4 regions of the Pseudarthrobacter sp. BRE9 genome follow, and region 1 is predicted to be linked to each of the others. Evidence: riboswitches for the same ligand, from Rfam matches in the RefSeq annotation. Region 1 holds a riboswitch; each other region holds the start of a gene.

Region 1 (5,448 bases):
CAGTCCTGGTCCACCGGGGCGGCGTCGACTGCCGGCGGGGTGCCTTCGCCAGCGCGAAGGAGTGCAGCCGGGCGGGCACGCGCTCGTCGCCGCAAACAGGTACGACGGCGGAGGGCGGCTCTGCTGGAAGGGCGGCGGCAGGGGCAACGGGCACGGCTGCGGGACGGGCTGCGGCCCCGGCGGGACAGAGGTCGGTGACCAGGCCGGTGCCGGCGCATTCACGCACTGCAGCGATTCCGGCCGCGAGGGCCTGCTTGTCCTGGTACGGCCCGGAGACCGCCACAACAGCGCCATCCGGGGCCAGGAGCCGGAACCGGAAGAACGAATCAGCGTCTATGAATGCTTCGAATTTTCCGGCCATGACGGTCCTTCCTTGGGCACCAGGGGGTACTACCGAGTTTCACCGGTGCGCCTGCAGCCCCACAAGGCCACCCGCGTTAAGCCTGTGTAAATTGCTTTCCACCCTGGGCAGGAACAGCCCATGACGCACAAACGGCAGGCCACCTGCAAAGGTGGCCTGCCGTCGTCGTAATTCTGCCCTGGGTGGGCGTGTCAGTCGTTGATGAGGTCGTTCACCACGATGGTCTGGTCCCGGTCCGGGCCCACGCCAATGGCGGAGAAGCGGGTTCCGGAGAGCTTCTCCAGCGCCAGCACGTAGTTCCGGGCGTTCTCGGGCAGGTCCGCCAGAGTGCGGGCGCCGGTGATGTCCTCGGTCCAGCCCTCAAAGTACTCGAAGATGGGCTTGGCATGGTGGAACTCGGTCTGCGTCATGGGCATCTCATCGTGCCGGACACCGTCCACGTCGTAAGCCACGCAGACGGGGATCTGCTCGATGCCGGTGAGCACGTCGAGCTTGGTGACGAAGTAGTCCGTGAAGCCGTTGACGCGGGACGCGTGGCGGGCCAGCACGGCGTCGTACCAGCCGCAGCGGCGCGGGCGGCCGGTGTTGACGCCAAATTCGCCGCCGGTCTTCTGCAGGTAGACGCCCATTTCGTCGAAGAGTTCGGTGGGGAACGGTCCGGCGCCAACGCGGGTGGTGTAGGCCTTGATGATGCCGATCGAGCGCGAAATGCGGGTGGGGCCGATGCCGGAGCCAACGGACGCACCACCGGCCGTGGGGTTGGAGGAGGTCACGAACGGGTAGGTGCCATGGTCCACGTCCAGGAACGTCGCCTGGCCACCTTCCATCAGGACCACCTTGCCCTCATCCAGCGCGGTGTTCAGGACCAGGGTGCTGTCGATCACCAGCGGGCGCAGCCGCTCGGCGAAGGACAGGAAGTACTCCACGATCTCGTCCACCACAACACTGCGGCGGTTGTAGACCTTGACCAGGAGTTCGTTCTTCTGGCGCAGCGAGCCTTCAACCTTCTGGCGGAGGATCGATTCGTCAAAGACGTCCTGGACGCGGATGCCCAGCCGGGCCACCTTGTCCATGTAGGCGGGGCCAATGCCGCGGCCGGTGGTGCCGATGGCGCGGCTGCCCAGGAAGCGTTCGGTCACTTTGTCCAGCACCTGGTGGTACGGGGCCACCAGGTGGGCGTTGGCGGAAACCCGCAGCTTTGAGGTGTCGGCGCCGCGGGCCTGGAGCCCGTCGATTTCCTGGAAGAGGGCCTCGAGGTTCACCACGCAGCCGTTGCCGATGATGGGAACAGCGTTGGGGCTGAGAATGCCTGCCGGCAGCAGCTTGAGTTCGTACTTTTCACCGCCTACGACGACGGTGTGCCCGGCGTTGTTGCCGCCGTTGGGCTTGACGACGTAGTCAACACGGCCGCCGAGCAGGTCGGTGGCCTTGCCTTTTCCTTCGTCGCCCCACTGGGCTCCTACGATCACAATTGCTGGCATGGGATCCTCCCCCATTCGTTCGGGCTGCCCGGGTCCTGCCACTGGTGGCGGGCCGTGCAGCGCCGTTCATGAGAATGCCCCGAATCGACCGGTCTTCGCTGGTCCGCGGGGCGGCACGGCGAAGCAAGAGTTCCGGGGCTCTTACCACCCAAGTTTAGCCGATGAGGCACTTTGTCCACTGTTGGGGCCCGCCGCGGTCCTGATGCAATGCAGACGGCCGACCTGCCATCCCATGCCGACATAAAGCGGCACAGATTTGCACGGCTCCACGCACGTCGATTTAGGTGAGAGTGAACCATCCGGAGCGGCCGAGAGACCTGGCTCGATGACGCCGCAGCAACCACGGTTCGGCAGGACACCTGCCGGCCGAAGGTGCTACTGCCAGGACCGATGGAAAGGAAGATTCCAGCATGTCCCTGAACACCGACCACATCCGCGTGACCCACGCCGGCTCATTGCCCCGAACCGCGGAGCTCATAGCAGCCAACGCCGCCAAGGAAGCCGGCGGCGTCACCCCGGAATTCCTGGAACTCCTCGAAGCTTCCGTGGTGGACGTGGTGCAGCGCCAGAAGGACCTTGGCATCGACATCCCCAATGACGGCGAGTACGGGCACACGATGTCCAGCTCGGTGGATTACGGCGCGTGGTGGAATTACTCCTTCGCCCGGCTGGGGGGATTGGAGCCCACCAGCGTGGACCGCTGGGCCGAGGCCGGGGTCCGCCGGTCATCGCCCGGCAACGTGGTCCTGACCTCCTTCCCGGACCGGCGGGACCGGCAGGCCTTCAACGAGGCCTACAACGATCCCGCCTCGGGCATCCTCACCCACCGCAAAAGCGTGGCCCAGCCCAAGATCGCCGGGCCGCTGACCTACACGGGCCACGACCTGGTGGCATCGGACATCAGGAACCTGAAATCCGGCCTCGCCGCCGCAGGCCTGTCGGACGGCTTCGTAGCGTCCCTGTCCCCTGGCTCATGCGCCCGGGTGGCCAATGAGTATTACACGTCGGACGAGGAACTTGTCTACGCCTGCGCCGACGTCATGCGGGAGGAATACAAGGCGATCATCGACGCCGGCCTCACAGTGCAGCTCGATGATCCGTCCCTGGCCGAAAGCTGGGACCAGATCAACCCCGAGCCGTCCCTGGCGGACTACCTGAAGTTCATCCAGCTGCGCGTGGAGGCCACCAACTGGGCCCTCCGGGACCTGCCGCAGGAACAGATCCGACTCCACGTCTGCTGGGGTTCCTGGCACGGCCCGCACACCACGGACATACCGTTCGCCGACATCATCGACTCGGTGCTCCAGGTCAACGCCGGAGCCTATTCCTTCGAGGCGGCGAATGTCCGGCACGAACACGAATGGCGGGTATGGGAGGACACCAAGCTCCCGGAGGGCAAGGTGATCATCCCGGGCGTGGTTTCGCATGCCACCAACGTGGTGGAGCACCCGGACCTGGTGGCGGACCGCATTGTCCGCTTTGCCGGCGTCGTGGGCCGGGAGAACGTCATCGCCTCCACTGACTGCGGCCTGGGCGGCAGGGTGCACCCGCAGATCGCCTGGGCCAAGCTGGAGTCGCTCGGTGAGGGTGCGCACCGCGCCTCCAAGCGCCTCTGGTAACCGCCCTCATTTCTGTCGAAACGAGACGCCGGTCCCGGCCCCATTTTTATTGGGTCCCGGGGACCGGCGTTTCGTTTCCCCGGGCTTGGTAAACTGGCAAAGGCCGACCAGGAATCGGCCCACCCCAACTAACCACCGTTGATGATCCGCGCCGCCGTGCGCCCATTTTCACCGATGGAAGCAATATCAATCCCCGCAGGAGAACCAGCACTTCATGACAGCCCTGGCACCCGAAACATTCCACGAACAGCTCATGAGCCGCCGCTACGAACCCAGCGTTGCCGCCGTCAACGAACTGTGCGATTCCCTGCAGGAGGCCAAGTCCGGAACCGTGGTGCCCTACGTGGACCCCATGCACGACGTGGAGGAGACCCGCATCATCAGCCTGTACTCCAACATTGGTGAAGCGGATCCGTCCGGGTTCATCACGGCCGGGGACCAGGATGCCGCCACCCGCATGCTGGGGATCCAGTGGAAGCTGGGCCTGCGCCCCGAGTTCGTCATGCCGTGGAACGTCCACCCCTGGCACGTCCCAGGCGTTGCCAACGGCAAGTTCACTCCGGACCAGATCCAGGCAGGCCTTAAGCCGCTGCTGAAATTCCTGGCCCTCGTCCCCCGCGCTTCGGTGATCGTGGCGCACGGCACCGAAGCCAACCGCCTGGCCAACCTGCTGCTGAAGACCGAGGTGCCCCTGCTGTGGCGCCGTGGCCTGAAGACCTACAAGGTCCGCTCCCTGAGCGGCCGCGCTTTCGCCGGTTCCCCGGCCCGCCAGGAAGAGTACCTGGAGGACATGCGCGCCGCATATGCAGACGCCATGGCCCGCACAGGCATCGCGAACAAGGCATAGCAACCGCTTTAAACAGGCGACGGCGGGCGGTGACTTCCAATTCGAAAGTCACCGCCCGCCGTCGGCCGTTTTAAGCCTGGGGGCTTCTACTTGCCCTCAATGGCTGCCTTCGCTGCGGGGTCGGAGTCGTTCAGGAACTTCTCGATCCGCTCCGGCTCGTCCGCCTCACCGATGGCCGAGGACGCCCTGCCCAGGGAGTAGAGCGCCCGCAGGAATCCGCGGTTCGGCTCATGCTCCCAGGGGATGGGTCCCACGCCGCGCCAGCCGTTGCGCCGCAGCGCGTCCAGTCCGCGGTGATAACCCACCCGGGCGTAGGCGTAGGAGTCGATGGTGCGTCCCTCCGTCCACGCCTCCTCGGCCAGGATGGCCCACAAGAGCGAGGACGTGGGGTGCTTAGCCACCAGGTCCAGGGCTTCGTGGCCGGCCTCCAGCTGCCCGTTCACCTCGGTTTCGGCAGGCAGGAGCGTGGGCTCCGGCCCCATCAGGTTCCTGCGGAACTCGTCCGACATCTAGAAGGTCTTTCCGGCCGAACCGAGCTGCTTGGTGGCTTCCACCACGCGGGCTGCCAGGCCGGCTTCGGCGGAGGCGCCCCAGACGCGGGGGTCGTAGGTCTTCTTGTTGCCCACTTCGCCGTCCACTTTCAGGACGCCGTCGTAGTTCCTGAACATGTGGTCCGCCACGGGACGCGTGTAGGCGTACTGGGTGTCGGTGTCGATGTTCATCTTGATGGTGCCGTAGGAGACGGCGTCCGCGATCTCCTGGTCCGAGGAGCCCGATCCGCCGTGGAACACGAGGTCGAACGGGTTCTCCTTGCCGATCTTGGCGCCGACCTGGGCCTGGATGTCCTTGAGGATCTCCGGGCGGAGCTTGACGCCGCCGGGCTTGTAGACGCCGTGCACGTTGCCGAAGGTCAGGGCCGTGATGTAGCGGCCGTTCTCGCCGGAGCCGAGGGCGTCGATGGTGGCCAGGGCATCCTCCACTGTGGTGTACAGCTTGTCGTTGATGGCGTTCTCAACGCCGTCTTCCTCGCCGCCGACGGTGCCGATTTCAACTTCGAGGATCATCTTGGCGGCAGCAGTGCGGGCCAGCAGTTCGCGTGCGATGCGCAGGTTCTCCTGCAGGGTCTCTGCCGATCCGTCC
Region 2 (5,448 bases), on a different contig from region 1:
GGCCCAGGGAACCGGGTCCGCAGTTGGACCGGAAGGGCGCGGCAGTGGCGCGAAGCACTGATTCCTGGGACGAATCGGACGTTCGGATCCGTCCCAGCAAGAAGGGCTCCCGGCCGCGCACCAAGGACCGCCCCAGCCACGACGACGCCGTGACCGGACGGATCATCACCGTGGACCGCGGCCGGTACACCGCCGTGGTGGACGAGGACTCGGACAACGAGCGCGTTGTCATCGCGGCGCGTGCCCGCGAACTTCGACGCTCGCCCGTGGTTGCCGGCGATTTCGTCTCACTGGTGGGGGACGTATCCGGCGCACCGGACACTCTGGCCCGGCTGGTGAAGATCCAGGACCGCCGCACCCTCCTGCGCCGCAGCGCGGACGATACCGACCCCATTGAGCGCGCGGTGGTGGCGAATGCCGACCAGCTGGTGATCGTCGTGGCGGCCGCCAATCCAGAACCCCGGACTGGGTTCATCGATCGCGCGCTCGTGGCCGCCTACGACGCCGGGATCGAGCCCATCCTGCTGGTCACCAAAGCCGACGTCAAAGACCCCGCGGAACTGCTGTCCAACTACACGCACCTGGACTTCCCGGTGATCATCAGCCGGACCGCGGATTCGCAGGCATCGGGAATCGACGCCCGCTCCGATGACGGCCTGTCCGCGCGGCTGGACAGGGCGGCAGTGGCTGCCCTCCGGGACCACCTTGACGGCAAGGTCACCGTGATGCTCGGGCACTCCGGCGTCGGAAAGTCCACCATGGTGAACGCGCTGACCGGCGCGGAACGGGCCACCGGCGGAGTGAATGCCGTGACCGGCCGCGGCCGCCACACGTCGTCCTCTGCCCTTGCCTTGCGGCTGGCGGACGCCCCGCCGGGCAGCTGGATCATCGATACGCCAGGTATCCGTTCCTTTGGCCTGGCGCACGTGGATCCGGACCGGATCCTGCGCTCCTTCCCTGACCTCTCCCCCGGCATCGAGAACTGCGAACGGGGCTGCAAGCACACTGCGACCGCGGTCAATTGCGGCCTTGACGACTGGGTGGCGGGCGGACATGCAGGCCCCACCGGCCCGGCCCGGCTGTCGTCCCTGCGGCGGCTCCTGGGCGCGGATCCGAGGATGGAAGCGCAGGAAACCAAGGAGCTCGGCAGCGTCAACTGACGCGTTCTCCCGGCAGAACCGTCCGCAGACGGTAGTTTGGAACCATGATCCAACCCGCTTCGAGCTACAACGATGACCTGCGCCTGGCCCATGTCCTGGCCGACTCCGTGGATGACCAGACCATGAGCCGCTTCAAGGCCCTGGACCTCCACGTTGAGACCAAGCCGGACCTGACGCCGGTCACCGACGCGGACAAGGCCGCCGAGGAAGCCATCCGCGGCCAGCTCTCCCGTTCGCGCCCCCGCGATGCCGTCCTGGGCGAGGAATTCGGCAGCACCGGCCACGGTTCGCGGCGCTGGATCATCGATCCCATCGACGGGACCAAGAACTTTGTCCGCGGCGTCCCGGTATGGGCCACCCTGATCGCCCTCGTGGACGAGGGTGAGCCCGTGGTGGGCGTGGTCAGCGCCCCGGCCCTTGGCAAGCGCTGGTGGGCGGCGAAAGGCATGGGAGCCTACATGGGCAGGTCCCTGGCCGCCGCCACCCGGCTCCGCGTCTCCAACGTGGCAAAGCTGTCCGATGCCTCCCTCTCCTACTCCAGCCTGGGCGGGTGGAAGGAACGCGGAAACCTGGACGAGTTCCTGGGACTGACCGAGGACGTGTGGCGGACCCGGGCGTACGGCGATTTCTGGTCGTACTGCATGGTGGCCGAGGGTTCGGTGGACATTGCCTGCGAACCGGAGCTCAATCTCTACGACATGGCTGCCCTGGTGCCAATCGTCGTGGAGGCCGGCGGCCGGTTCACCTCGCTGGAAGGAGAGGACGGCCCGTTCGGCGGAAACGCCCTGGCCACGAACTCAATCCTGCATTCGGAGGTTCTTCACCGCCTCAACCCGTACCTGGATGATCTGCTGTAACTGACGCGCCTTCCAGGAAAAATCGAATAATGCGACGCCGGACACCCTCCTGTGGAGGTGTCCGGCGTCGTTTATTCGGCGCCGCGTAACAAAGCACTTAATAATCGCCGCGGCTTCAATCCTGGCCGCCCCATGTCCTACGCTTTTAGGCAGGTCACGAGTGCCAGCGCAAAACCCCGGTTTGCTGGCCGGCAACCCTCCATTCGCGGTGGGGTGCCCCGGGTGACGACCAGGCCGGTCCGGAGCGGATGCGGCAAGCGCGGATTCCCCCATGGCGGAGTCCTGTCATCAAGTGAGGTCTCTGTGACAACTGCCACCGTCTCCCCCAAGCCCGTTATTGCCGAAGCTGCTGTTCCCGACGAACGCCGTGCCGCTGCCGGCCGTCCGCTCGCTGCCGTCACCGGCGCCGAAATCCAGGCACCCCTGATTTCGGGCGGCCACGTGCGGTACGCCAACCTCGATTACGGCGCCTCCGCCCCAGCGCTGTCCGTGGTCTCCGCCTACCTGAACGAGATCCTCCCCTACTACGCGAGCGTCCACCGCGGAGCAGGGTACGCCTCCCAGATCAGCACCTCGGTGTACGAGAACGCGCGCAGCATCGTCAGGGACTTCGTGGGCGGCCGCGCGGATGATTCGGTCATCTTCACCCGCAACACCACGGATTCCCTGAACCTGCTGGCCGGTTGCCTGCCGGTAACCGATGGCCGCCACGACGGCGAAGTGCTCTACCTGGACATCGAACACCATGCCAACCTGCTGCCGTGGCAGGGCGTCCCGCACCGCAGCATCGTCGCCGCCGACACCATCACCGGCACCCTCGAGGCTCTTCGGGCCGAACTTGCACAGGGCGGTGTCAGCCTGCTCGCGGTCACGGGTGCCTCCAACGTCACCGGCGAGATCCTGCCCATCCGGGCCCTGGCCGCGCTGGCCCATGAACATGGCGCACGGATCGTGGTGGATGCCGCCCAGCTCGCCCCGCACCGCCGCGTGGACATCAGCGCCGACGGCGTCGACTATCTCGCCTTCTCCGGCCACAAGCTGTACGCGCCCTTCGGTGCCGGCGTCCTAGTGGGGCGACCGGACTGGCTGGACGCGGGCGTCCCGCACCTCGCCGGCGGCGGTGCGGTCAAGGAAGCCAGGCTCGACGGCGTCAGCTGGGCCACCGGCCCGGCCCGCCATGAGGGGGGCTCGCCGAACGTCCTGGGAGCCGCCACCCTGGCCCGCGCCACCCAGGTCATTGCCGGACTGGACCCGGAACGCTGGCACGCCCACGAGTCCGCCATCCGTTCCTTCCTGGTGGATGGCCTGCAGGAGATCGACGGCGTCACCGTCCACCAGATCTTCAAGGACACCAACCCCGAAACGGACACCATCGGGGTGGTCAACTTCTCCGTCGAGGGATACGACGCAGGACTGGTGGCGGCATACCTCTCCGCAGAGCATGGCGTGGGCCTGCGCGACGGGCGCTTCTGCGCCCATCCCCTGCTCAAGCGACTGGGCCTGCCCTCCGGTTCCCTCCGCGCCAGCTTCGGCGTCGGTTCACGCCTGGAGGATGCCGAACGCCTGCTGGCCGGCATCCGCGCCCTGCGGAGCAGCGGGCTGGGCTGGGACTACGTGGTGGACGCGGGCCGCTGGGTTCCTGCCAACGACTCCCGCACCTACCCGCACTGGGCGCCCAACACGCCCGGTACGGCCGGCGCAGCGCCCTGCATCGACGACTGACCACCTGACCGGCCAGGGGCTGGTTCAGCCATGGATCCTTCGGCCAGGGTGGATGCGGTAAATTCGAAAGGTACCGCAGGATGTTGACTGAAGGAGGCCACGCGTGATCCGGGGTGGCCCCAAGCTTGATCACGGACGGCGCAGGGAGCTCGGGCAGAGCTTCCAGGACGGCGGCCGGCACTACCAGCGCGTCCGGCCCGGCTACCCCGAAGAGTCAGCCCGGTGGCTGGTGCCGGCCAATGCCCGGGATGCCCTCGACGTGGGCGCAGGTACCGGAAAGTTCACCGCGTTGCTGCTGGAGATGGGGCTCGAGGTCACCGCTGTGGACCCCTCCGCGGACATGCTCGCCCAGCTCACGGAACACTACCCGGCTGCCACGGCAGTGCCGGGGACTGCCGAGGTGACAGGCCTGCCCGACGCCGGCTTCGACGTCGCCACCGTTGCCCAGGCGTGGCACTGGTGCGACGCCCTGGCGGCAAGCACCGAACTGGCCCGCGTCCTGCGCCCGCACGGAACCCTGGGCCTGGTGTGGAACCAGCTGGACACTTCCGTTCCCTGGGTGCACCGGCTCTCCCGGATCATGCACGCAGGCGACGTGTACCGGCCGGGCCACAAACCCGTCGTCGGACCTGAATTCCAAGGGCTCGAAGGGCATGTCACCCACTGGCAAGACAAAGTGCGCACCACGGACCTGATGGAACTTACCAAATCCCGCAGCTACTACCTGCGGGCCGGCGAGTCAACGCGGGCGAAGGTCCTGGCCAACCTGGACTGGTACCTGCACGAACACCTGGCCTACACCCCTGACCAGGAAATCGACCTTCCCTACCTGACCTTGGCCTGGCGGGCCGTCAAGGCATGAACGCGCTTCCCATACGGCGCCCGCAGAGCCGGTAGGCTTGGGCGTGTGAAGACCAGCGCGCCCTCCTCCTCGATCGAGGATTACGTCAAGGTCATTTATTCGTTCACGGAATGGCAGGACAAGCCCATCACGTCCTCCCAGCTTGCACAGCGGCTGGGGGTGGCCAATTCCTCGGTTTCGGAAATGGTCCGCAAGCTCAAGGACCAGGGCCTGGTGGACCACAAGCCCTACAGCGCCGTCACGCTGACCGAGGCCGGCCTGCGGCTGGCCCTGTCCATGGTCCGGCGCCACCGGCTGATCGAGACGTACCTTGTCCAGCGGCTCGGCTACAGCTGGGACGAAGTCCATGATGAGGCTGAACAGCTCGAACACGCAGTGTCGGACACTTTCATTGAACGCGTCGCCGCCAGGCTGGGGGACCCTAAGCGTGACCCGCACGGGGATCCCATTCCCACAGCGGACGGACAGGTGCTGATGCCGCGGGCACACCTTCTCGCCGAACTGGACGACGGACATGCCGGCAGGATCACCCGGATCAGCGATGACAATCCTGAGCTGCTGCGCTACCTTGCCGCCCAGGACATCGACCTGGATGCCGATGTTGAGGTGGTGGGACGCCGGCCCTTCGGGGGCGCCCTGGTGGTGCGGATCGGCGGTCCGGGCGGCGCCCGCGAGTTCGACCTCGCTGACGAAATCGCCTCCGCGCTGTGGGTCTCCAGCGACGCCCCGCACCCCGGCTGCACCCTGGACGGACTCTGACGTGGCGATGCCCACGGGCCGTGCCTGGCTGGCTGTCGCCGCGGGCGGGCTGATCGGCAGTGAGCTGCGCTATGGGCTGGGGCTCGCT
Region 3 (5,448 bases), on a different contig from region 1:
TTGGCTGCGCGGAAACCGGCTTCCAGGTCGGCCAGGATGTCATCGATGTGCTCCAGGCCCACGGACAGCCGGACCAGTCCCGGATTTACCCCTGCCACCGCTTGCTGCTCGGGTGAGAGCTGGCTGTGGGTGGTCGACGCCGGGTGGATGACCAGGGAGCGGACGTCGCCGATGTTGGCCACGTGGGAGTGCAGTTCCAGGGCGTCGACGAAGCGCTTGCCCGCCTCGGCTCCGCCGGCCAGGGTGAAAGCCACGACGGCGCCTGTCCCCTTGGGCCCGTACTTGCGGCCACGTTCGTACCAGGGGCTGGACGGCAGCCCCGCGTAGGCGACGGATTCGACGTCGTCCCTTCCTTCCAGCCAGCGAGCCACTTCCGTGGCGTTGGCGACATGGCGTTCCACGCGCAGGCTCAGCGTTTCCAGTCCCTGGGAGATCAAGAACGCGTTGAAGGGGGACACGGCTGAGCCGAGGTCGCGCAGCAGCTGGACGCGGGCTTTGAGGATGTAGGAGAGGTTGGCGCCCAGCGCACCATCGGCACCAAGGTCGCGGGCATAGACCAGGCCGTTGTACGTGGGGTCCGGGGTGTTGAAGCCGGGGAACTTTTCCGGGTCTTTACCGAAGTCGAATTTGCCGGAGTCCACGATGACGCCGGCGATGGCCGCACCGTGGCCGCCCAGGTATTTGGTGGCCGAGTGGATCACAATGTCAGCGCCCCACTCCAACGGGCGGATCAGGTAGGGAGTGGACAGGGTGTTGTCCACGATCAGTGGCACGCCTGCCCGGTGGGCCACCTCGGAGATCCCCTCAATATCCAGGACGTCCTGGCGGGGATTGGACACCACTTCACCGAAGAAGAGCTTGGTGTTCGGCTGGACGGCGTTGCGCCACTGGTCCAGGTTGTCGGGATCGTCCACGAAGGTGACCGATATGCCGAACTTCTTCAGTGTGTGCGCGAAGAGGTTGTAGGTTCCGCCGTAAAGGCTGGGGCTGGCCACAATGTGGTCCCCGGCCTCCGCAATGTTCAGGACCGCGAAGGTCTCGGCGGCCTGCCCGGAGCTCAGCAACAGTGCGGCCAGGCCTCCCTCAAGGCTGGCGATCCGCTGTTCGACCGCGTCCTGGGTCGGGTTGCCGATCCTGGTGTAGATCGGCGCAAGTTCGGCCAGGGCAAAACGGTTGGCTGCGCTTTCGGCGCTGGGGAACACGAAGGACGTGGTCTGGTAAATCGGCAGTGCACGGGCTCCTGTGGCACTGTCCACTTCCTGGCCTGCATGGATCTGGCGGGTTTCGAAGGACCATCCGTTGGACATCCAAATCTCCTTTGACATGGGCCCGGCATGCGTGGAGCAGTACGGGCCGCGCTTGCTTTCCGGCTCTTGCCGGACAGCCAGGTCCTCACCCGGGGCACCCCACCGCGGATGGAGGGTTGCCGGCCAGCGAGCCGGGGCTTGACGCTGGCGCTCATGACCTGCGCCCAGTCTAGGAACCGGTGCTCACCTCGGACAGCATTGTGACGAACAAGGTCTTCCAGCGCCTTCGGGGTGCCACGGGTGGCCGCCCGACGCTCATCCGGGGCCGCCGCTGCCGTCCCCATTGCGTGCGTTTCCAGCCCTTTTTACGGGCCAGGTTTCCAGTAAGGGTACCCTTAGCTGAGAGCCGGATCACAAAGTGCCAAGATGTTGCCATGCGCATGGATCACGTCTCTTACGCCTGTGAAACTGATGGCCTCGCGGCCACTACCGAACGTATTTCATCTGCCCTCGGCGTTGAGGCAGTGAAGGGCGGGGTCCACCCCCGGTTCGGAACCCGGAATATGATCATCCCGCTCGCCGGGCACAAGTACTTGGAAGTCGTGGAGGTCCTGGACCACCCGGCATCGGACAAGGCACCGTTCGGACAGGCCGTGCGTGCCCGTTCCGCAGCCGGTGGGGGTTGGATGGGCTGGTGCGTCGAAGTGGACGACCTCGCCCCCTTCGAGGCACGCCTTGGCCGCGCTGCCGTGAACGGCAACCGCAAGTTCCCGGACGGCCGGGAACTGGTCTGGAAGCAAATTGGCATCCTTGGCCTTATCGCCGATCCCCAGGTTCCGTACATGCTCAAATGGGAAGGTGACCCGTCGCTGCACCCGTCCAACGCCTACCCCAGCAACCTTAAGATGAGCTGCCTGACCATCGCCGGCTCCGCCTCGCGCGTGACCGAGTGGCTGGGTGAGCCGGTGGAGAAGCCGCTTGAGGACGTTGCGGTTGAATGGGTCGCCCCGCACGGAACACCGGGCATCCTGTCGGTCACGTTCGAAACCGCCAACGGAGCCGTCACCATCTGACGCTCCTCCCCTTTTCCCGGCACGTCCGGGAGTTGGGTTCGCCGGGCCGGTGCCCGGACCTGCTTCGGCCGCCATCAGGTGGTGACAACGGCGTCACCACCTGATGGCGGCCGAATTCTTTTAACTGACTCCTTCCGCGGCCGGGGTTCTGCAAAACTTTGATTGTCAGTGCCTCGTTGGATGATGTTTCCATGGGAATCAGCAGCGGTGTTGGTGTGGCTTTGGAGGGGGTTCATGCCTCCGTTGCCGCCCTCGATTCGCTTGCTGCTGAGGATACTTTCATGGCTGCCGGCGTTGGTGTTGGGGCTGATGTGGATGTGTTGCAGCGGCGGTATGAACTCCGGTTGACCCGGCTGGAAGTCTCGTCCCGTTTGAGGGCACAGCTGGCGGCCGTGGAAGCCCAGGACGCTGCCGAGTGCGTCGGGTTCCAGCAGGCACTGCTTGCTCCGGACGCGCCCGTACACGAGGGGACGTTCGCGGAGCTGTCAGTGGTGGAGGAAATCGCCGGGGTCCTGACCATCAGCTCAGCTGCTGCCGGGTCGTTCGTGGAGCAGTCCCGGCGGGTGTGCGCCCTGCCGCAGGTCCTGGAGGCTTTGGCCGCCGGGGACCTGTCCTGGCAGCACGCCCGGATTGTTGCCGACGAAACCGAAGGCCTCACCCCGGACGGTGCCGCCGCGTTAGTAGCCCACTTTTTCGACCCGGATGCCCCCAACCCGGCCCGCGGCGCCGCCCCCGGTGAACTCGTTCCCTCCCGGTTCCGCACCAAGGTCCGCGGCTGGCGGGAACGCCACCACCCCGAAACACTGGGAAAGCGCCACGCCAAAGGCGTCGTGGACCGGCGGATGGAATACACCCCGGACCGCGACGGCATGGCCTGGATCTCCCTCCACCTCCCCGGCGACACCGCCTGCGCCATCTGGAACCGCACCACCGCCACCGCCCGCGGCCTCCAAGGCCCCGATGAGCCCCGCACCCTCACCCAACTCCGCCCCGACATCGCAGCATCACTCCTCCTCGGAACCGGAACGTCTGCGCGTGAGGCCGCTGCGGGTGGGGCGGCCGGGACGACTGGTGATGCTGCGGGAACGGGTGCAGGCAGCGTTTCCGGTACCGGGAGCGCTGCGTGGAGCAATAGTGATATTGGACGAGTCCCCACCCCGCGTGCCGACGTGCTGGTCATGGTCCCGGTCTTCTCCCTCCTCGGCATCACGGACGAACCCGCAGAACTGGACGGTCACGGCCCGATCCCGGCGTCGATGGCCCGCAAACTCGTCGCGGACGGGGCGGAGTCGTTCTACCGGGTCCTGGTCGACCCCCGCGACGGCGCCCCGTTGGAGATTGGCCGCAAACGCTACCGGCTCCCCGAGACCATCAAGCAATGGATCCGGATGCGGGACGGAAAATGCACCTTCCCCGGCTGCAACAACCACACCTCCGACAACGAAACCGACCACCTCACCGCCTGGGACCACGGCGGCACCACAGGCGCCGGCAACCTCGGACAACTCTGCCCCAAACACCACCGGCTCAAACACGCCAGGCCATGGATACCCGATAAGGCAACGGAAAACGGACCGCCCGGCTGGACTTCCCCGACCGGCCGCCACTACAAACCAGAACATCACGACCCCGAACCAACCCACTGGCCCCCGGGCATTTTGCCGTCGAATCTATCCACCGTTGCACCGGAGGCGACTGCCGCACCAAATGTCACAGCGCCATCGGTTGCCGCAGTCTCAGGGCATGCCGGAGGGCGGAATGTCGCAGGACCAGCGGAGGATTTACCCTGCCAACCGCTACTTGCTGAGGCGCCAATGTGGCTGCTGGAGGCACCTGAACATGAGGAACCTGACGGCGAGAACCTGCTGGAGACGGATGATCTTTGTGCTACCGATGCCCTATGGGACGACTTTTACGCGATGCCCTTTGTGTTGCCGCCTGACCCGCAGGCGGACTGGCAGTTGCTGCTGTCGCTGATGTGACAGCATCAATCCGACGCTGGCTCAGGCCTTAGTGCGGGATGGCTCGGTCAGGCGACGGCCCCTGGCCTAGGAAGGGGTCACTGGAAAATCAAGGGCCGCCCAGCAGGCCGCAACCAAACGCTCCTTCGGCTGTTAGCACGACGATGAACGCCCTGGCTTCACCCGAAGGAGGTTCTGCAAGGATCGCGGCTCCACCCGCTGTCGTGCCTTGTTGGCTCATTCCGCTCAAATCGCGGTGCGCAATCGCTGGAGTCGGACCACAGTCATAGTCACGGCCGGCGAACTGCACTCGTGAAGGAATTTCCCTGGGCCAGAGAGCCCAGTCCGATGTTTGCTGATGGACGCTCCATAACCGCCCAAGAACCAGAAGTCCGGCCAGCACCGTAGCCGCCAGCAGCGACCATAGTGTCAACCGCGACCCCAGCCTCATGGTGCACACGATCCATGAAAGCGATCTGATGGTCAACAGGCAATCAGCGTGAACAGGTCGCTTCGAAGCCAGCCGATTCCCACCCCCGGCTGATGTCCCGGACCGGCCCTAGCCCAGCCCCACGGCTTTGCCGAACAGGCTGAATCCGACGAAGGCCACGATGTCCAGCAGGGCGTGGGCGATGACCAGTGGCATGACCCGGCGGGTTCGGGTGTACAGCCAGGCGAACACCACGCCCATCACCGCATTGCCAATGAAGGGACCGAAGCCCTGGTACAGGTGGTAGCTGCCGCGCAGCACAGAGCTCGCCGCAATGGCCAGCGGCGTGCTCCAGCCGAACTTGCCAAAGCGGTCCAGGAGATAGCCCACCACAATGACTTCCTCAAGCACGGCGTGCCGGATGGCGGACAGGATGAGGACAGGCACGGTCCACCAATAAGCATCCAGGGCACTGGGGATAATGGCGGTGGTGATTCCGAGGGCCCGGCCGGCCGCATAAAGCCCCAGCGAGGGTATGCCGATCAGCGCAGCCAGTCCGATGCCCTGCAGCAGGTCCTTGCCGGGCCGGGCGAAATTGAATCCGAGTTTCTGGAATGCAGAGCGGGAGTTGCCGGCGTCACCCGGTCCTGCCTGGCGCTGGTCCGTCAGGAAGCGTTGGTCCGTCAGGAAGTACAGAACCAGCAGCACCGGCACCAGGGCAAAGATAATGTCCAGCA
Region 4 (5,448 bases), on a different contig from region 1:
CCACGTCGGTGACGGGGCCGGTGACAAGCGGCGATGCCTTCAGCCTGTCCAGGGCCGCTTTGGCAACATCCGGTTTTCCAGTGAGCAACCAGCTGATGCTTGCCACTCCGGTATCCCTGGTGCTGGTGCGCTCGTCCCAGACCACCGCGGCCGTCCGGTCGAATGCGGGGGAAGTGGCAGTTGCCACCGCCTGGTCCCACCACCCCACCTTGATGTCCGCCTCGGAGGCGCCCCCGGACGCAGGGCTGTAGAAAGCCGAGGTCTGGAGGAGGAAAGGCTTCCGGTGCCCCTCGGAGTAGGTGCCGTAGAAGTTTTCGCTGCCCGAGGCCGTCAGCATTTCCTGGAGCTCACCGGGCCGCGGCAGGGTGTTGACGGCGGCGCCACCGGCGGTGTCATCGTGATAGGCAGTCAGCGCCACCCAGTCCACGGCGTCGTCGCCCGGGTAGTACGGGGCGTACGCGCTGTCGCTTCCGTTCCAGGCCCCGTCGCCGTTCGTGTCCAGGAGCGAAAAGCCTTCGCTTCCGGGCTGCGGCGCATCCCGGTTGCGGTCAAAGGGGTAGTCCTTGCCCAGGTAAGGGGCCCACACCATGGCGGCCCGGCCGCCGTCGTACTTCTTGAACGCTGCCGCAACCGATTGGAAGGCCTGACGGTACGAGGCAGGCTGTTGGCCCCATGCCACCCAGCTTGCGTTCATGTCCGGCGCGAACCGGATCAGCAGCTGCCCCTTGAACCCGGAGGTAAGGTCCCGCACCTGTGTTGCGAAGGCTTCTGCCTCCGGGGCGCCGAGCTGGGCCAGGGGCACGGATGGCTTCACCGTGAGCAGGGCGTGGGTGCCTTCGGCAGCGGCCTGCTGAAGGAAGCCGCCGATGTCATTCCGTTCCGAATCCCGGTAGGGCATGGTGATGTCGTGGCCGAACACGGCCGGGCCGGCGCCAAGCCGGCCGCTGAAGCCTGCGGCGGTGTCCTCGCCCCACTCGAGCACCGCACCCAGCCAGGGCTTTCCCTTCTCCGGTGGAGCCTCCGCCGCATGCGCCGGACCAGCGGCCGCCAGGGCCAGGAGCGCGATGAGGGCCGCGGCCAGAAACGCGCGGATGGACCGTAGACGGTTCCGGCGGGTTGCGGCGTGGTGGTGCGATGTGACTGCCCGCATGCTGACAAGACCCCCGGTACTCATTGCCCTGATGGCGCCGACGGCGCCCCGGTAAGAACTGTATCGGCCCGGCGGCCGCTGACCACGCGTGGCGGGCCGCCCACCTGCGGTGATGTCCGCCGTCGTACCTTTCTTCGACGCGGCGCCTTCCTTCACCACGGCTCAATTACGGAACATGACGACGGCGGCGGTGCGGCCCGGCGCGGCAGGTGTTACGTTTTTGGGGAGTAATGAGTACCGGTGTGAAGCCCTGACTGGCCGGTCGGCAACCCTCCCTTTCGCGGCGGGGTGCCTCAGGTGAATACTCGGCATATCGACCGATTCGAGCTGCAAGCGTGAAAGAAGGAGATCCGTCGTGTCTGACGCACCTGCCCCTGACGAAAAATTGTCCTACCGCCTGATTACGGGCCCGGACGACCGCGCATTCTGCGAGCGGATCTCGGCTGCGCTGGCGGAGGGCTATGTGCTGCACGGCAGCCCGGCGGCCACCTTCAACGGCACCAGCGTGATTGTGGCGCAGGCATTGGTCCTTCCGGCCGCGATCGCCTCGGCTGACGCAGCGGTAGCGTCTGCGGTGGACGAGCTGGACGCCGAGTTTGAGGGCGAGTTCGACGGCGAGGGCCACGCATGAGCTACGCAGGAGACCTCACGCCCCAGGAAGCCTGGGAGAAGCTGCAGCAGGGCGCCATCCTGGTAGACGTCCGGACCGAGGGCGAATGGGCCCACATCGGCATGCCGGACACCAGGGCCACGGACAACGACCCACTCTTCATCCAGTGGACCTTCCCTGGCGGCATCCCCAACCCGGACTTCCTGAAGGACCTCAGGGAGCAGGCGCCGGAGGACCCCTCCGCCGAACTGGTGTTCCTGTGCCGGTCGGGCCACCGTTCGGTTGCGGCTGCCACCGCCGCCACGCAGGCCGGCTTCACGTCCTACAACGTGCTGGAGGGCTTTGAAGGCGAACCGGACCGCTACGGCGAACGCACCGTCAATGGCTGGAAGAACCGTGGCCTGCCCACCAACCTCGGAAAGAACTAAGTGACTTTCAACCAAGACGCCCCCGGCTGGAACCCCGACACCCAGGCTGTCCGCGGCGGCCTGGACCGCACCAACTTCCAGGAAACGTCCGAGGCCGTCTTCCTGAACTCCGGCTTCGTCTACGAATCCGCCGCAGCGGCTGAACGCGCCTTCACCGGCGAAGACGAGCGCTTTGTGTACTCCCGCTACGGCAACCCGTCCGTGGCCACGTTCCAGGAGCGGCTCAGGCTGCTGGAAGGCACCGAAGCGTGCTTCGCGACGGCGTCGGGCATGTCCGCGGTGTTCACCGCGCTGGGTGCCTTGCTGGCTGCCGGCGACCGGGTGGTGGCCGCCCGTTCGCTGTTCGGTTCGTGCTTTGTGATCCTCAACGAGATCCTGCCGCGGTGGGGCGTGGAAACGGTCTTCGTGGATGGCCCGGACCTGGACCAGTGGCGCGAAGCCCTCTCGAAACCCACCGCCGCCGTCTTCTTCGAGTCCCCGTCCAACCCGATGCAGGAGATCGTGGACATCGCGGCGGTCAGCGAGCTGGCGCATGCCGCCGGAGCCAAGGTTGTGGCCGACAATGTCTTTGCCACTCCCCTGCTGCAGCGCTGCGGGGACTTGGGCGCGGACGTCATTGTCTACTCCGGCACCAAGCACATCGACGGGCAGGGCCGCGTGATGGGCGGGGCCATCCTGGGCACCAAGGAGTTCATTGACGGCCCCGTGAAGCAGCTGATGCGCCATACCGGGCCCGCACTTTCCGCCTTCAACGCCTGGGTCCTGACCAAGGGCCTGGAGACCATGAGCCTGCGCGTGCAGCATTCCTCAGCTACCGCGCTGCGGCTCGCGGAGTGGCTGGAGGAACAGCCTGCCGTGAGTTGGGTGAAGTATCCGCTGCTCAAGTCCCACCCGCAGTACGGGCTGGCCGCAAGGCAGATGAGTGCCGGCGGTACTGTCCTCACGCTTGAGCTCGCCCCCTCCGGTGGGCGCTCCGGCAAGGAAGCGGCGTTCGCACTGCTGGACGGGCTGCGTATCATCGACATCTCCAACAACCTGGGCGATTCCAAATCCCTGATCACGCACCCCGCCACCACCACGCACCGCGCCATGGGCCCGGAGGGGCGTGCCGCCATCGGCCTCACTGACGGTGTGGTGCGGCTTTCCGTGGGGCTTGAGGATGTTGACGACCTGATCCGCGACCTGGAACAGGCCCTGAAGCAGATCTAGGCGACGCGCTTCGTCATTTTCGAGGCGCAAATTCCCTGGCGCCCATGAAATACAGGCTGCGAAGAGGAATGTGCGCGTCGAGAATGGATTTGCGTCGAGAATGGATGTGCGCGTCGCCCGTCAGGACTGGCGGACCCGCAGTAATTCGGGCGTGGCCTCCACGTCCGCAAGATCCAGGGCATCCCTCATCGTCACGTGGACGGCCTGCCGGACCACGGCACCGAACCCCATGTCCTCCGGGGGCGGCCCGGCCAGGGCCTTGTCGCGGGCGCGGCGTTGTTCAGCGGCTCCTGTTCCGCGGGCGATGATGTCCTCCACACCCTGCCGTGCCAGCGCCAGTTCGCCCTGCTCGGCAAGGACTGGCGCCAGGTAATCCACCAGCGAGCGGACCACGTCGGCGGCCGGTGCGGGGCGGAAATTGCCGAAATCGAGGAGTTCACTGCTGAGTCCGGCGCTGCTGGCCTGCCAGGACGCCATCCGCAAGAGGACGGTGGGAACCGGCGCGGGATCCACGCCGTCGTGCCATTCCCTGCTGGCGGATTCGACCAGCGCCCGGACCAGCACGGCAATGAGCGCGGCGTCCTCGGCACGAAGGCACACATCCGCCACGCGGACCTCAACGGTGGGGTGGTTGCGCGAGAGCCGGGCATCGAAATACAGCATGCCTTCGTCGAGCATGACGCCGCTTTCCAGCAGCCGTGTGACCACCCGCCGGTAGGCAGCGTAGGTGCCGTAGATGCCTCCAGGCCCCGCCGTGGGCCACCGGTTCCAGGCCTGGGTGCGGTAGCTTTCGAACCCGGTGGGAACGCTGTTCCAGAAGGGCGAATTGGCGCTCAGCGCCGTGAGCACTGCCAGCTTGTCCCGGATCCGGTCCAGGACCGCCACGCCCTCTTCGGGCGATTCGATGAACGTGTGGACGTGGAAGCCGCAGGTCAGCTGTTCCTGGGCGGTGAGGCCAAAGCGTTCCAGCATCCTGGCGTAGCGCGGGTCCGGCGTCGTGTGGGTGGTGGACGCCAACGGCGAGGTGGCCAGCGCCGCCACCCTGGCACCATGCTTCCGGGCTGCCTGGTCCGCCAGGGCGCGGCCGGCGCGGATCTGTTCGAGCAGGCTCCCGTAGTCCAGGCAAGGCCGGGTCTGCGTCTCGATCTGCTCAAGCTTCAGCTCGGCACTCAAGCCCATCTCGTCGTCGTAATCCGCCTGCTTTCCGCCGTGGTGGACCTCGGGGTCTGCGGGAAGATCGTCGGCCGCTACGTGGTGGCCGGCCAGGAGGGCGTCGGCCAGGGCAAGGGGCTCCCCGGACTCCGGATCAACGATCAGGAGTTCTTCTTCCACGCCAAAAGTACGCATACCAACATTCTGCGATACATACCAGGCATTCAAAGGGGCACGGCGGTTCATGACGAACCGTGAATCCTAGTCCTGGAAGTACTCCACCTTGGCGCCGATGGTGTTCAGGCGCTCGGCCAGGTCTTCGTAGCCACGTTCGATCACGTAGATGTTCCGCAGTTCGGACACGCCCCGCGCAGCGAGCATGGCCAGCAGCAGGCACGCGGCCGGCCGGAGAGCAGGCGGGCAGCCGACCTCGGCGGCGCGCCACTTGGTGGGCCCGTTGACGTAGATCCTGTGCGGATCCAGGAGCTGAATCTGGGCACCAAGCCGGTTCAGCTCCGTCAGGTAAATCGCCCGGTTCTCGTACACCCAGTCATGGATCATGGTCTGGCCGTGGGCGTTGGCGGCGATGACCGCAAAGAAGGGCAGGTTGTCGATGTTCAGCCCGGGGAACGGCATGGGGTGGATCTTGTCCTCGGGGGCGCGCAGCTCCGAAGGCATGGTGGTCACGTCCACCAGCCGGGTGCGGCCGTTGCGGGCCATGTATTCACCCGAAATCTCCAGCTTCTGCCCCATCTGGCCCAGGGTGGCCAACTCGATTTCCATGAACTCGATGGGTACCCGGCGCACCGTGACCTCGGAGTTCGTGACGATGCCGGCGGTGATGAGGCTCATGGCCTCGATGGGGTCCTCGGAGGGGAAGTACTCTATCTCGGCGTCGA

Evidence for each region. A riboswitch is a leader RNA that binds a small molecule or an ion and turns the genes downstream of it on or off. The one in region 1 is predicted to bind S-adenosylmethionine.
Region 2: another riboswitch for S-adenosylmethionine. It lies ahead of Q9R31_RS00940 (aminotransferase class V-fold PLP-dependent enzyme); the one in region 1 lies ahead of Q9R31_RS16940 (cobalamin-independent methionine synthase II family protein).
Region 3: another riboswitch for S-adenosylmethionine. It lies ahead of Q9R31_RS12815 (bifunctional o-acetylhomoserine/o-acetylserine sulfhydrylase); the one in region 1 lies ahead of Q9R31_RS16940 (cobalamin-independent methionine synthase II family protein).
Region 4: another riboswitch for S-adenosylmethionine. It lies ahead of Q9R31_RS10655 (DUF1737 domain-containing protein); the one in region 1 lies ahead of Q9R31_RS16940 (cobalamin-independent methionine synthase II family protein).

The regions. Positions count from the first base shown of each region.
Region 1 is NZ_JAUZUY010000010.1:96,453-101,900, forward strand. Features, by position in the region: gene Q9R31_RS16930 (YegP family protein) at 1-361, opposite strand, end outside; gene Q9R31_RS16935 (adenylosuccinate synthase) at 553-1,842, opposite strand; SAM riboswitch class I at 2,135-2,239, shown strand; gene Q9R31_RS16940 (cobalamin-independent methionine synthase II family protein) at 2,253-3,461, shown strand; gene Q9R31_RS16945 (uracil-DNA glycosylase) at 3,676-4,308, shown strand; gene Q9R31_RS16950 (DUF3151 domain-containing protein) at 4,395-4,817, opposite strand; gene fbaA (class II fructose-bisphosphate aldolase) at 4,818-5,448, opposite strand, start outside.
Region 2 is NZ_JAUZUY010000001.1:204,164-209,611, forward strand. Features, by position in the region: gene aroA (3-phosphoshikimate 1-carboxyvinyltransferase) at 1-61, shown strand, start outside; gene Q9R31_RS00930 (ribosome small subunit-dependent GTPase A) at 45-1,160, shown strand; gene hisN (histidinol-phosphatase) at 1,205-2,017, shown strand; SAM riboswitch class IV at 2,170-2,283, shown strand; gene Q9R31_RS00940 (aminotransferase class V-fold PLP-dependent enzyme) at 2,321-3,739, shown strand; gene Q9R31_RS00945 (class I SAM-dependent methyltransferase) at 3,843-4,601, shown strand; gene Q9R31_RS00950 (metal-dependent transcriptional regulator) at 4,647-5,360, shown strand; gene Q9R31_RS00955 (CrcB family protein) at 5,368-5,448, shown strand, end outside.
Region 3 is NZ_JAUZUY010000006.1:91,798-97,245, forward strand. Features, by position in the region: gene Q9R31_RS12815 (bifunctional o-acetylhomoserine/o-acetylserine sulfhydrylase) at 1-1,307, opposite strand, end outside; SAM riboswitch class IV at 1,351-1,466, opposite strand; gene Q9R31_RS12820 (VOC family protein) at 1,682-2,320, shown strand; gene Q9R31_RS12825 (DUF222 domain-containing protein) at 2,512-4,302, shown strand; gene Q9R31_RS12830 (CPBP family intramembrane glutamic endopeptidase) at 4,841-5,448, opposite strand, start outside.
Region 4 is NZ_JAUZUY010000004.1:190,637-196,084, forward strand. Features, by position in the region: gene opgC (OpgC domain-containing protein) at 1-1,150, opposite strand, end outside; SAM riboswitch class IV at 1,377-1,492, shown strand; gene Q9R31_RS10655 (DUF1737 domain-containing protein) at 1,506-1,781, shown strand; gene Q9R31_RS10660 (rhodanese-like domain-containing protein) at 1,778-2,188, shown strand; gene Q9R31_RS10665 (O-succinylhomoserine sulfhydrylase) at 2,189-3,397, shown strand; gene Q9R31_RS10670 (glutamate--cysteine ligase) at 3,518-4,744, opposite strand; gene Q9R31_RS10675 (UDP-N-acetylglucosamine 1-carboxyvinyltransferase) at 4,811-5,448, opposite strand, start outside.